DNA from 3 places in the Mesorhizobium sp. M2A.F.Ca.ET.043.02.1.1 genome. Region 1 is predicted to be linked to each of the others. Evidence: riboswitches for the same ligand, from Rfam matches in the RefSeq annotation. Region 1 holds a riboswitch; each other region holds the start of a gene.
What was found. A riboswitch is a leader RNA that binds a small molecule or an ion and turns the genes downstream of it on or off. The one in region 1 is predicted to bind cobalamin.

Region 1 (4,581 bases):
GCAGGCCGTCAACGTGCAGCAGGGCGACGCAAGCTCGCTGCTCGAGCATTACCGCCGCTTCCTCGCCTTCCGGCGCCAGCATCCGGCGCTGGGCAAGGGCGATATCGACTTCATCGAAAGCGATGGCGATACCGTCGCCTTCACGCGCCGCGAGGGCAATGAGCGGATCGTCTGCGCCTTCAACCTCGGCAGCAAGCCCGCCGAGGTCGATCTCGGCCAAGGCTCGCTGAAGCCCTTGCCCGGACATGGCTTTTCGGGACAGACTGGCAGCGGGCCGGTCCGCCTCGGCGGATACGGCGCCTGGTTCGGGCGCATCGACTGAACTTGCAGATAGAGATCAACGGAAGGAGAGAACCATGGCCGATGTCACGCTCAACCAGGTGAGGAAATCATACGGCAACCTCAATATTCTCCACGGCATCGACCTCGACATCAAATCGGGCGAGTTCATCGTCTTCGTCGGACCGTCGGGATGCGGCAAGTCGACCTTGCTGCGGTCGATCGCCGGGCTCGAGGAGATCACCGGGGGCGAACTGAAGATCGACGGCGAGGTGGTGAATGACGTGCCACCGTCGAAGCGGGGCATCGCCATGGTGTTCCAGTCCTATGCGCTCTATCCGCACATGACCGTCTACGACAACATGGCCTTCTCGATGAAGATCGGCAAGGAAAGCAAGGCCGAGATCGACAAGCGGGTGCGGCAGGCGGCGGAAATCCTGCAGCTCACCAAATATCTCGATCGCCTGCCCAAGGCGATGTCGGGCGGCCAGCGCCAACGCGTCGCCATTGGCCGCGCCATCGTGCGCAACCCGAAAGTGTTCCTGTTCGACGAGCCGCTGTCGAACCTCGACGCCGCATTGCGCGTCGCCACCCGCATCGAGATTGCCAAGCTCAAGGAATCGATGCCGAACACCACCATGATCTATGTGACGCACGACCAGGTCGAGGCGATGACGCTGGCGGACCGCATCGTGGTGCTGAAAGACGGGGTCGTCGAGCAGGTCGGCACGCCGATGGAACTCTACAAGCGCCCCGGCAATCTGTTCGTCGCCCAGTTCATCGGCTCGCCGGCGATGAACATATTGCCGGCAAAGATCGAGAAGGCCGGCAATCCGACCGTGCTCAGCCATGTCGGCGACCGCAAGGCGACGGTACCGATCGCGACGCCTGCCTCGGCGAATGGCGCGGCGGTGAGCTTCGGCGTGCGGCCGGAGGATCTCGCGATCGCCACCGGTTCCGATTACCTGTTCGAGGGCAAGGTCGACTATATCGAGCAGCTCGGCGAGGTTCAGCTCGTCTATATCGATATCGGCCGCGCAGACCTGCCCCTGGTCGCCAAGCTGCCGGGCAATGTCGAGGTCAAGCGCGGTGAGACACTGCGGCTCAACGCAAGCGCCGGCGATCTGCATATTTTCGACGCCGACGGCCATTCCTTCACGCTGCATCGCGAAGAAGCGAAGGCGGCCTGAGCGCAGAGCCGCTGCGGCAAAGAAAAAGCGGCGGGCCTCGGCCCGCCGCTCCTATTTCAAATCACGGTCGGCTGTTAACGATTGCCGAAGTGGTCGCGGTCGCTGCCCTGCTGCGGAGCTGACTTCTGCCCGTCGCGCGACGAATTCAGCAGCTTGTAGACCGGCGAGTCGTTGCCGATCGACGAGGTGCGGGTCGTATCCACGGCGGGAGCCGGCTGGTTGACGCCGCTGTTGCCGTAATTGTCGCTGCCCGCAAAAGCAGCCGAGGAAACGGCCATGAGAGCCGCGGTGGCAAGAATGATCTTTTTCATCTCAGTACTCCTGAATTTCCTGATCCGACCGAGGCGACGGGCAAACCCGTCGCCGTTCGAAGTCGGCTGTTAGTTGTTACCGAAAAGGTTGCGGTCGGCGCCCGTGGTGACAGGCTTCTGTTCAGTCGGTTCGGACTTGCGGACCGAGGCCGTGTAAGAAGAGTCGACCGTGGCGGCCGGCGGGTTGGCAGCCTGCGCGTTGTAATTGTCGCTACCGGCAAAGGCGCTGCCGGAAATTGCCAGAAGGGCGGCGGCAGTGAGAACAATCTTTTTCATTTTTGCTACTCCAGTATCTTTATTCAGTCCGTCTAGCGGCGTGTCTTGGGAATGAAATCGCGTCGTTCGGACAGCGCTGATTTGGGTGAGCCGATCGCCGGATTCCAATCACGAAGTTTTTTCGTCTGGACTATGAATCCGCATCTTGAAGTTTTCATAAGCATGCCTATGACCATATTTTTATCGAATTTAATCAATGACTTATGTGAGTTCGGCAGTTGGCTCACCAAGTGTGTCGGAGCGCCAACGTTCACAACGTTCTGCACGCACCGTCAACAGAAACGAACCGTTCGGTTCGATTTTAGAATCTGCTAATAGTCACTTTTTGATACTGTTAACCATCGGAGCCCTCGCGAATCTCGTTCAGGGAGCGCCTCCGGAGCCGGAGGGCGTGGCGAAAGAGACGAGGCTCAGCACCATGAATACGCCGCCCATTGTCGCGCCGTATGGATGCGATGTCGTTTTCATGCCGACGGGAAACCGGCCGTCGTGGTTAGATCAGGCCATCTCAGGTGCCGCTTCGTCGCGATGAGGCGGAGAATTGGGAAGCCGGTCGAAATCCGGCGCTGCCCCCGCAACGGTGGTGGAGTGAGGTCGCAACGGGAGACCACTGGGCCATGGGCCTGGGAAGGTGTTGCGACCGCCCGCGAGGGCAACTCCAAAGCCCGGAAACCAGCCAGAGACATTTTGAACTCGACTGATCGCGGTGGGCGGTCAAGAGGCGGACGGCGCGTGCCCGGCCCTGCCGGTGGCGGTCGTTCTTCTCCATCACCACCAGTTCAGTCCTTGATGCGAGGACAGGACATGGATGCGCGCAACGACATGCTGAGGCTCCTGCAGAGCCGCAAGCAGGGCTACTCGCTTGAGCAGCCCTTCTACACCGATCCCGATTATTTCAAGCTCGATATGGAGCTGATCTGGCATCGTGACTGGTTGTTCATCGGCCATGATTGCGAGCTGCCGAAACCAGGCAGCTACATCACCGTTCAGATCGGCGATTATCCGGTGGTGCTGGTCCGCGACCAGAAGGGAAGGATCAACGCTTTCCACAACTCCTGCCGGCATCGCGGCAGCCGCGTGTGCAACACCGACAAGGGCACCGCCGCCAAGCTGGTCTGTCCCTACCATCAGTGGACTTACGAGCTCGACGGGCGGCTGCTATTTGCCCGCCAGATGGCGGAAGGGTTCGACAAAAGCCAGTTCGGCCTGAAGCCGGTCGCCTGCGAGAGCGTCGGCGGCTACATCTTCATCTGCCTGGCAAAGGAGCCCGCCGACTTCGCGCCGATGCGCGCCATGATCGAACCCTATCTCCTGCCGCACCGGCTGAGCGAGGCGAAGGTCGCATTCGAATCGACGATCGTCGAAAAGGGTAACTGGAAGCTCGTCTGGGAAAACAACCGCGAGTGCTATCATTGCGCCGGCAACCATCCAGAACTGTGCAAGACTTTCCCGGAAGCGCCGACGGTGACAGGTGTGCAAGGCGCCGACAGCGATCCGGAAATGCTTGCGCACTGGGCGAAATGCGAGGCGGCGGGTCTGCCGAGCCGGTTCCGGATCGATCCGGCCGGGCAATACCGCGCAACGCGCGCGCCGCTGCTGCGCGACGCCGTCAGCTACACGATGAGCGGCAAGCGCGCCGTGACGAAAAACCTGTCCGCCGGGGTCGCCGCCGACCGCATCGGCACGTTGATGCACTACCATTACCCGACCACGTGGAACCACATCCTCATCGATCACGCCGTCACCTTCCGCGTGCTGCCGATCAGCGCCACCGAGACCGCGGTGACGACGAAATGGCTGGTCCACAAGGACGCAGTGGAAGGCGTCGACTACGATCTGGCAGAGCTCACCCATGTCTGGACCGAGACCAACGATCAGGACCGCCGCATCGTCGAGGAAAACGCGCTCGGCATCCTGTCACCGGCTTACGAGCCTGGTCCCTATTCCGAGTTGCATGAGGGCGGTGTCATCCAGTTCGTCGAGTGGTACGCCTCCTTCATCGGTCCGCGCCTTGCCGAAGGCGGTCGCCCGGCGTTGCGCAGCGTCGCCTGAAGGCTAAGGAGATGAACGCGATGACGGATCTCGGCCTCTATCGCCATCTCGACGAGATGGCGCCCTGGAACGACAGGCTGCAGGTGCTGGAAGTGATCGGCGTCAGCGACGAGGCGCCGCAGGTGAAGACGTTCACATTCCGCTCCGACAATCAGACCTGGTTCCGCTACAAACCCGGGCAGTTCGTGACGCTGGAATTGCCGACGGCCGACGGGCCGCTGATGCGGACCTACACGCTGTCGTCCTCGCCGTCGCGGCCGTTCTCGATCGCGGTGACGGTGAAAGCGCGAGCCGACAGCGTCGGCACGCGCTGGATGTTCGACAATCTGAAGCCCGGCGTCCATGTGAAGGCCTATGGGCCGACCGGCGATTTCTCGCTGCACAGCCATCCGGCGGCCAAATATCTGTTCATTTCGGCCGGTTCCGGCGTCACGCCGATGATGTCGATGCTGCGCTGGCTGAACGACTGCGCG
Region 2 (4,581 bases), 1.6 Mb from region 1:
CGCGTCGAGCGGCTCCGTGCCCACCGGCTTGCCGTCGCGCGACAGCCTGATCTTCTCGACCTTGTCCTCGGCCGCCTTGAGCAGCCGGTCGCAATGCGCCTTCAGCGCCTCGCCGCGCTCATAGATCTTGATCGACTGGTCGAGCGGCACGTCGCCGCGCTCCAGGTCATCAACGATCTTCTCCAGCGCGTCGAGCGCCTGTTCGAAGCTCATCGTCTTGACGTCCTCATTGCCTTCCACTGCCATACCCTATCCCTTCATCAGCCGCCCGACATGGGCGGCGACTGAAAATGCCAGTCCCTGCAGATCGTAGCCGCCTTCCAGCAGGCTGACGAGCCTGTTGGAGCTGTGGCGGCCGGCGCGTTCCATCAACTGGCCGGTCGCCCAGTCGAAATCGTCCTCGGTCAGATTGATCTCGGCCAGCGGATCGCGGTGATGCGCGTCGAAGCCGGCAGAAATGATGATCAGGTCCGGCGCGAACGCATCGATCGACGGCAGCACGCGCGACAGGAAGGCGTCGCGGAACATGTCGCTGCCGGTCCGCGGCGCGAGCGGCGCGTTGACGATGTTGCCGGCGCCGGTCTCGCTCTTCGCCCCGGTGCCCGGGTAGAGCGGCATCTGGTGGGTCGAGCAGTAGAGCACCGACGGGTCGTCCCAAAAGATGTCCTGCGTGCCGTTGCCATGATGGACGTCCCAATCGACGATGGCGACGCGCTCGGCCTGATGCTTCTTCTGCGCATAGCGGGCGGCGATGGCCGCCGTGTTGAACAGGCAGAAACCCATCGCCGTAGCCTTTTCGGCATGATGTCCCGGCGGGCGGGCGGCGACGAAGACATTTGAGGCGCGGCCCTCGAAGACGTCGTCGACCGCCGCGTTGGCCGCGCCGATCGCCGTCACCGCGGCCTGCCAGCTTTTCGGGCTGGCGCTGGTGTCGGCATCGATCGAGACGATGCCGGTCCGAGGGATCGCCGCACGCACGCGCTCGACGAAAGTCTCGGGGTGCGCATAGAGGATGGTTTTCTCATCGCCTTCCGGCGCCTTGACGCGGTCGAGCGCCGAAAACGCCTCGTCGTCCAGCACGCGCTCGATGGCGCGCAGGCGGTCGGGCCGCTCGGGGTGGCCGGGCGGCGTGAGGTGTTCGAGGAAGATTGAGTGCGTGTAGAGACGGGTGGCCATGGCGCCTAATCTAGGCACCCGCGGCCGTAATGACCATGTTTGAAAAGCCGAATGGCTGGGGAAATTGCGCCAGCCCATGTCGTCCGCGCCATTGGCGGGTGCCGAACTTCGCGGTAAGGTCGTCCCGCTGCCTGGTGCCCGCGACGCGGGAGAATCGGGAACACGGTTTTATTCCGTGGCGTGCCCAACGCTGTGAGGGGGACCGCGCCGGCAAATGCCACTGTCGATGACGGGAAGGCGCCGGAGCGGGACGATCCCGAGCCAGAAGACCGGCCCGGCAGACATGGTTTTCCGCTTGGTCAGGCGGGGGACTGCTTGTCGCAAGGGGAAAAGCGATGACGGCAGCAGCGATCGCCGCGTGTGGCGACGACTTTGACCAATTGGCGCGCGACGCGGTGTACCGGGCGATGTTCACCAGGCGCGACGTGCGCAGCCATTTTGTACCCGACAATCTGGATGACTGTGTGCTGGCGCGGCTTCTCACCGCCGCGCACCATGCGCCGTCTGTTGGCTACATGCAGCCGTGGAATTTCATCGTCATCCGTGATGCCGAGCGGCGCAGACAGGTGCGCGACCTGTTCCTCGCCGCGCGCGAGCAGGAATTGCCGGCGATCGAGGCGGAACGGCAGGCGCTCTACCGGAAGCTGAAACTCGAAGGCATCTGCGAAAGCGCGCTCAATCTTTGCATCACCTGCGACCGGCAGCGCTCGAAGGACTCGCCGCTCGGGCGCTGGCACAATCCGGAGATGGATCTCTACAGCACCGTCTGCGCGGTGCAGAATTTCTGGCTGGCGGCACGCGCCGAAGGCGTCGGCGTCGGCTGGGTGAGCATCATCGAGATGGAGGCGCTGAAGCGGCTTCTGTCGATCCCGGAGCATGTCACGCCGATCGCCTATCTCTGCGTCGGCCCCGTCTCGGAATTCGCGCCGAGGCCCGACCTCGAGGCGCATGGCTGGGCCAAGCGTCTGCCGCTGCCCGAGTTGGTGATGAGCGAGACGTTTCGCGGCGCCGGCGAGGCGCCGCTCAAGTCGGCGATTGCAAGGCTAGGTCGCCAGCAGTGATCAAGCGGCCCGGGGCGTATCCCAGCGCGAGCCGCCGCCGAAGGAGCCCAGCGCCTTGTCGCGCAGCTCCCTGAATTTGGACGAGGCCTCGGCGAGCCGCGTGTCCCATTCGGGGTTGGGCACCTGGCCTTCGATGGCTTCGAAATAGACCTGCATCAGCGAGGCGATGGCGAAGGGCTCGATGAAGGCCGCCTTGAAGGCCCAGGCAAAGACGATGGCCAGCACGAAGGCCCAGCCGGCCAATTGTCCGGGCATGACCCACAGGATCGCGGCGGCGGGCGCCAGCATCAACAGGAAGATGACGAAGGACACGCCCCACATGATCACCGCCAGCCACACGGCGTTCTTGACCATGTGCTTGCCGTTCTGGGCGTAAAGCACGACGCCTTGCCGGGCCGTCTCGAAGGGCGAGTTCGAATTGATGCGGATGTTGTAGCCGAGGATGATTTCGTCGACATAGGTCAGAGACAGGCGGATCACCGTGTTGATGAAGCTGACTAGGCCGCTCAGGCCCGGAATGGGCAGGAAGGCGGCAACGCCGCCGATCAGGCCGGTGATGGCGCGGATGGCGCCCTTGACCAGCTGGTCCACGACGAAAAGGATGTTGGCCTCGGCGAAACGCTGGCTGACCACTTCCTTGGCATAGGCGATCTGGCCCTGGCCGTCGGGCACGTCATGGCCGTCGATCAGATGTACCATGACGGCGATATGGCCGGCTTTCAGCACATAAAGGATGTATTCGCGGATCCAGTAGACGGCGATCGACACGATGCCGAAGCCGACCACGCCACCCCACAGCGCAAAGGACATCGGTCCATCCGGATCGGTCGAGATATGACCGACACCGTAGCCGACGCTGGCGCCCGTGCCGGTCGCCATGATGTAGGCGACTGTGATGCCGAAATAGACGATCATGCGAAAGACGATGAACGGCCATGTCCGCATCATGATGGACACAGACCGGCCAATGCTGAAGTCCCACATGGCCCCGACTCTCCACGCCCTAAGAGATGGCGCAGGAGGATGCGCTCGCCCCATAGATTGTCAATCGCGGCAGGGTTGCACCGGCCCGAAACCGGTGCACAACGCGGTGGCTTGGTTACCCAAGCGTGCCTCAGGGCTTTTGGCGTAAGCCTTCGAGCAGTTGCTTGAAGGCGGCGATCGCCTTCTTCGAGGTGGCTTCCGGATCATTCGAATTGGCGATGCGCTGCGCGGCCTGGCTGCTGGCACCATTGATCAGCCGCGAGGTTGTCTCAGGGTCGACATCGGTGACGACCACGCCCTCTTCCTGCAGCTTCGTCAGGTGGTCGGTCATCGAGGCGATGCAAGCGCTGGCATTCGGCCACTGCGCCGGGTCACCGAGCACCGCCGGGCCGTCGCGGAACATGATGCGCTGGATTTCCGGCTCCAGCGCCATCTCGATATAGGTGGTGCACTCGTCGACGAAATGCTGCCAGCGCGTCGGCGCCCTCGAGGCCACCTCGTTGACGCGCAAGGCCATTTCGCGGTCGATCTCGGCGATCACGGCCTGCAGCAGCCCCTTCTTGTCGCCGAAATGATGGTAGAGCGCGCCGCGCGTGAGGCCGGCCGACGCGGTGAAATCGTCCATCGAGGACTCGGCATAGCCGACCGTGCCGAAGGCGTGGCGGGCGGCCGCGATCAGCTTGGCGCGCGTCTCGGCGATCATCTCCTTGCGCGGTCTGTGCATGGCTCTGGCCCTATTCACATACGCTTCGTATGCCAATCGACATACGCGGCGTATGAACTATCTCACATTCATACGCAACGTATGTAATTGTGGTATGCACCCTTGTCGAGGAGCAGGATCATGCGAAACCCCTATGTGGACATCTTTCGGGCTCCTGGCACGAAAGGCTTCGCCACAGCCGCCTTCGTCGCGCGCTTGCCGATCGCAATGGCACCGATCGGCATCGTGGCGATGCTGTCGCAGACGCATGGCGAATATTGGCTGGCCGGCGCCGTCTCGGCCACCTATGCGCTGGTCAACGCTTTTCTTTCGCCGCAGGTATCGCGGCTGGTGGACCGCCGCGGCCAGACGGCGATCGCAGCACCCATGACGCTTGTCTCGGCGCTTGCCTTCGTGACATTGATTATCGCGGCCAACCGGCACTGGCCGGCTTGGACCTTGTTCGGTTCGGCCCTGCTCGCCGCCGCCATGCCCAGCATCCCGGCGCTGGTCAGGGCGCGCTGGACCGAGATCTTTCACGATCGGCCGGAGTTGAACACCGCCTTCGCCTTCGAATCGGCCGCCGACGAGCTGGTCTATGTCGCAGGCGCCTCGCTGTCGGTGGGGTTGAGCGCAGCGCTGTTTCCCGAAGCCGGC
Region 3 (4,581 bases), 3.0 Mb from region 1:
CTGGTCCGATCCGCTCCTGTTTGATTTCCTTCGCTTTTTACTCCACTTTTCTCTCCTGACATATCTCCCGCCATTTGCCTGCTAGCATGGCCGGAATCACCGGCTAAAAACCAACGGACGATCGGGGCAAGGACAGCTTGATGAAGGAGAAGATCTCGCTCGCCATGGCCAGGCGCATTGCGCTTGGATCACAGGGGTTCAACGACCCTCGTCCCGCAGGGGTTCCGGATCGCCGGCACCTTGCGCGCGTGCTTTCGCGAACCGGCCTGTTGCAGATCGATTCCGTCAGCGCCGTGGTGCGCGCTCATTATATGCCGCTCTATTCCCGCCTCGGCCCCTACCCGCTTGCGCTGCTCGACAACGCCGCGGTCACCCGCAAGCGCGCGGTCTTTGAATATTGGGCGCATGAGGCGTCGTTCCTGCCTGTCGAGACCTACCCCTTGCTGCGCTGGCGCATGCAGCGCGCCGAGCAGGGCGAGGAGATGTATCTCGGCCTGGCCAAATGGGGCCGTGAGCGCAAGGAAATGATCGACGAGATCTATAGAGAGGTCGCCGATCGCGGGCCGATCGCCGCCTCCGACATCGAGGGCCACAAGGGCAATGGCGGCTGGTGGGGCTGGAGCGAGGCCAAGCACGCCTTCGAATGGCTGTTCTGGGCCGGGCGCATCACCACCGCCTACCGGCGCGGTTTCGAGCGCTATTACGACCTGCCCGAGCGCGTTTTGCCGCAGGCCGTGCTCGACCTGCCGGTGCCCTCGGTCGAGGACGCGCATCGCGAATTGCTGCGTATCTCGGCCCGCGCCCACGGCATCGCCAGCTATGGCGACCTGCGCGACTATTTTCGCCTGGCCCCCGGGGATACGAAGGACCGCATCGAGGAACTGGTCGAAGCCGGTGAATTGCTGCCGGTGAAGGTCGAGGGCTGGGATAAGCCCGCCTATCTTCACCCCGACGCCCGAATCCCGCGCAGGATCGAGGCGCGCGCCCTGCTCGCCCCCTTCGATCCCGTGGTTTTCGAACGCACGCGCACCGAAAAGCTCTTCAATTTCCGCTACCGCATCGAGATCTACACGCCGGCCGAAAAGCGCCAATACGGCTACTACGTGCTGCCCTTCCTGCTCGGCGACCGCATCGTCGCCCGCGTCGACCTGAGGGCCGACCGGCCTGCGAGCATCTTGCGCGTCCACGCCGCCTATGCCGAGGCCGGCGCGCCACCCGAGACGGCAGCCCAACTCTTCGAGGAGCTGAAGCAGATGCAGGGCTGGCTCGGCCTTGAGGCGATCGAAGTGACGCCGGCCGGCGACCTCGGACCGGCGCTGGCCGACATCGCAGTGTCGTAGCCGCGCGTTGACAGGCGCCTAGCCGTAAGCCTAAATCCTGACCCAGACGGTCTTCTCCCGGCAAAGGGAGGAGCCAAGAGGGAATGCGGTGCGGGCCAAAAGCCCAAATCCGCGGCTGTCCCCGCAACTGTGAGCGACGAGCCCCGGCCGAAAACCACTGGGATGTTCCCGGGAAGGCGGCATCTGAGGCGACGACCCGCGAGCCAGGAGACCTGCCGTCTGAGACTTTAAGTATCCGAATGCCCGGCGGGTTTTCCGGGCAAGGAGCCTGGTTTTGGATCGCAACGGCAGTTTCCCGGCAAACATCGCGGACATTTCGTCCGAGCCCGACGCGTCAGACGGCGTGACCGTCATCGTCTGCTCATCCTGCCGCGACGAGACCGGCTCGGACGCGCATCCGCGCGCCGGCGCGCTGCTGGCCGAAGACACGCGCCGCGCCGTATCGGGCGAGAACATCCGCATCCGCACCGTCGAATGCCTTGGCAACTGCAAGCGTCGGCTGAGCGCCGCGCTGTTGCGCGACGGCTGCTGGAGCTACGTCTTCGGCGATCTGGAAACGACCAGCGGCGCCGACCTCGTCGCCGGCGCAAAGCTCTTCGCCACTTCGACCGACGGCCTGATCCCCTGGCGCGGCCGGCCTGATTCCCTCAAACGCGGCCTGGTTGCCCGCATCCCTCCCCTCGACATGCTGAAGGACTGACCATGAACGCTTCCGTTTTCCGCGTGCCCTGCACCGTCGTCACCGGCTTCCTCGGCGCCGGCAAGACGACGCTGATCCGCAACCTGCTCGAGAACGCCAAGGGCAAGCGGCTGGCAATCATCGTCAACGAGTTCGGCGATGTCGGCATCGACGGCGAGATCCTGAAGGGCTGCGGCGTCGACACCTGCCCGGAGGAAAACATCGTCGAGCTCGCCAATGGCTGCATCTGCTGCACCGTCGCCGACGACTTCGTGCCGGCGCTCGACCAGATCCTGTCTCGCACGCCGAAGGTCGACCACATCCTGATCGAGACCTCCGGCCTCGCTCTGCCGAAGCCGCTTGTGCAGGCTTTTCAGTGGCCGACGGTGAAGAGCCGCGTGACGGTTGACGGCGTCGTTGCCGTGGTCGACGGCCCGGCGCTGGCCGACGGCCGAGTTGCCTCCGACATGGATGCGCTGCAGGCGCAGCGCGCCGCCGACGACTCGCTCGACCATGACGACCCGGTCGAGGAGGTGTTCGAGGACCAGATTGCCTGCGCCGACCTGATCATCCTGTCGAAGAGCGACCTGATGGATGCGGCGGGCTCTGAGCGCGCCAACGCCGTCATCGGCGAGCATGTGGCGCGCGCCGTGAAAATCGTGCCGACCGCGCAGGGCAAGGTCGATCCTTCGGTACTGCTCGGCCTCGGCCTCGCCGTCGAGGACGACATTGAGAACCGCAAGACCCATCACGACGACGAGCTCGACCACGAGCATGACGATTTCGATTCCTTCGTCATCGACATCCCGTCGATTGCCAATCCGGACGAGTTGGCAAAGCGCGTCGCCCTTGCCGCAGAGCAGGAAAATGTGTTGCGCGTCAAAGGCTTCGTCGAGGTCGGCGGCAAGCCGATGCGGCTTCTGCTCCAGGCCGTCGGCCCGCGCGTCAACCATTATTACGACCGCGCTTGGACAGCCGAAGACGAACGCCGCTCGCGGCTTGTCGTCATCGGCCTCAAGGGGCTGAACCGCCCGGCGATCGAGCGTATCCTCGCCGGCTGAGGGAAATCCGGACTGCGATGCATATCCTCGCCACAACATCCGCTTCGCTCGACGATCTCGCCGAGCCGATCGACCTCAGGCAGACGCCTGCGGATGTCGTGGCGCTGTCCTTCACCGACAGCGACCTCGCCGGCCTGGCCGCTGCTTGGAAGGCCGATGCCGCGCGGCTGCCCTCGATGCGGCTGGCGGCTCTTCGCGATCTTCGCCACCCGATGTCGGTCGATCTCTGGATCGACAGTGTCGCCCGCCACGCCAGGGTCGTCCTCGTCCGCATCCTCGGCGGCTATGACTGGTGGCGCTATGGTTGCGACCAGCTCGCCGCGGTGGCGCGCGAGCGCGGCATCAAGCTCGCGCTACTGCCCGGCGAAAGTCATGACGAGGACCAGCGCCTGATCCAAGGCTCGACCCTGCCGCGTGCGGAGCTGGACGCCCTGCTCGGCTATTTCCGCGAAGGCGGGCCGGCCAATATGAGCGCACTGGTGCGGAGGCTGGCGCGGCTTGCGGGAGCGGATGCGGCGGTTGCCGAGCCGGTCGGCGTGCCGAAGGCTGGGTTTTATCAGCCGGGAGTTGGTGTCGTTGAGAAGCCGGACTTTTCAGAGGTCGGCGATCCTTCGCTCCCCTCTCTGTCCTGCCGGACATCTCCCCCTCAAGGGGGGAGATCAGCCGTCGTCGACCCTGGCGCGTTTTCTTCAAGGGCGTCAAAAGAGCCATCTGCAACGTCTGCGATTGGCGAAACCAACGACGACAGCTCAATCTCCCCCCTTGAGGGGGAGATGTCCGGCAGGACAGAGAGGGGGGCGACGGAACTCGACGCTGGTAAGCTCAGCCCGATTGTCCCCATCCTCTTCTACCGCTCGATGCTGCTGGCGGCAGACGTAGCACCGATCGACGCTCTCGCGGAGGCGTTGAAGCTACAAGGCCTGACGCCCGTGCCGATCTTCGTCTCCAGCCTGAAAGACCCGGCGTCGCTCGCCTTCGTCGAAACCGCCCTCGCCTCGCTGCACCCCGCCGCCATCATTACCGCCACCGCGTTCGCATCCGGGGCGGAGCCCGGCGCCGAGACCCTGTTCGACCGCGCCGGCGTGCCGATCTTCCAGGTCATCGTCGCCACGACGCGCCGCGAGGTCTGGGAAAACAACCAGCGTGGCCTGGCGCCCGCCGATCTTGCCATGCATGTCGTCCTGCCCGAGCTCGACGGCCGCATCCTGGCCGGCGCCATCTCCTTCAAGGGCGAGATCGAGGCCGATCCGGCACTGGCCTTTCGCGCCTTTGCCAACCGGCCGGAAATGGCACGCGTGGCGCAGGTCGCCAAGCGGATCGCGGCGTTTATCCGCCTGCAGAGGACCAAGCGGGCCGAGCGCAAGCTGGCGATCCTGATCCCCGACTATCCGAGCGCGCCAGGGCGGACCGGCTATGCGGTCGGGCTTGATGTGCCCTCCAGTGTGCTTGCGATGCTGCATGACCTGAAGGAACAGGGCTATGCGGTTGAAGGGATTCCGCA

Region 2: another riboswitch for cobalamin. It lies ahead of bluB (5,6-dimethylbenzimidazole synthase); the one in region 1 lies ahead of EJ068_RS17755 (aromatic ring-hydroxylating dioxygenase subunit alpha).
Region 3: another riboswitch for cobalamin. It lies ahead of EJ068_RS03435 (DUF1636 family protein); the one in region 1 lies ahead of EJ068_RS17755 (aromatic ring-hydroxylating dioxygenase subunit alpha).

The regions. Positions count from the first base shown of each region.
Region 1 covers NZ_CP034445.1:3,694,600-3,699,180, reverse strand. The annotation lists gene EJ068_RS17775 (alpha-glucosidase) at 1-322, shown strand, start outside; gene ugpC (sn-glycerol-3-phosphate ABC transporter ATP-binding protein UgpC) at 357-1,469, shown strand; gene EJ068_RS17765 (DUF680 domain-containing protein) at 1,544-1,780, opposite strand; gene EJ068_RS17760 (DUF680 domain-containing protein) at 1,850-2,056, opposite strand; cobalamin riboswitch at 2,550-2,752, shown strand; gene EJ068_RS17755 (aromatic ring-hydroxylating dioxygenase subunit alpha) at 2,861-4,108, shown strand; gene EJ068_RS17750 (hybrid-cluster NAD(P)-dependent oxidoreductase) at 4,129-4,581, shown strand, end outside.
Region 2 covers NZ_CP034445.1:5,262,277-5,266,857, reverse strand. The annotation lists gene EJ068_RS24940 (exodeoxyribonuclease VII small subunit) at 1-246, opposite strand, end outside; gene EJ068_RS24935 (histone deacetylase family protein) at 250-1,176, opposite strand; cobalamin riboswitch at 1,292-1,469, shown strand; gene bluB (5,6-dimethylbenzimidazole synthase) at 1,512-2,237, shown strand; gene EJ068_RS24925 (hypothetical protein) at 2,238-3,221, opposite strand; gene EJ068_RS24920 (TetR/AcrR family transcriptional regulator) at 3,352-3,945, opposite strand; gene EJ068_RS24915 (MFS transporter) at 4,066-4,581, shown strand, end outside.
Region 3 covers NZ_CP034445.1:723,553-728,133, forward strand. The annotation lists gene EJ068_RS03430 (winged helix-turn-helix domain-containing protein) at 141-1,340, shown strand; cobalamin riboswitch at 1,371-1,575, shown strand; gene EJ068_RS03435 (DUF1636 family protein) at 1,615-2,040, shown strand; gene cobW (cobalamin biosynthesis protein CobW) at 2,043-3,080, shown strand; gene EJ068_RS03445 (cobaltochelatase subunit CobN) at 3,098-4,581, shown strand, end outside.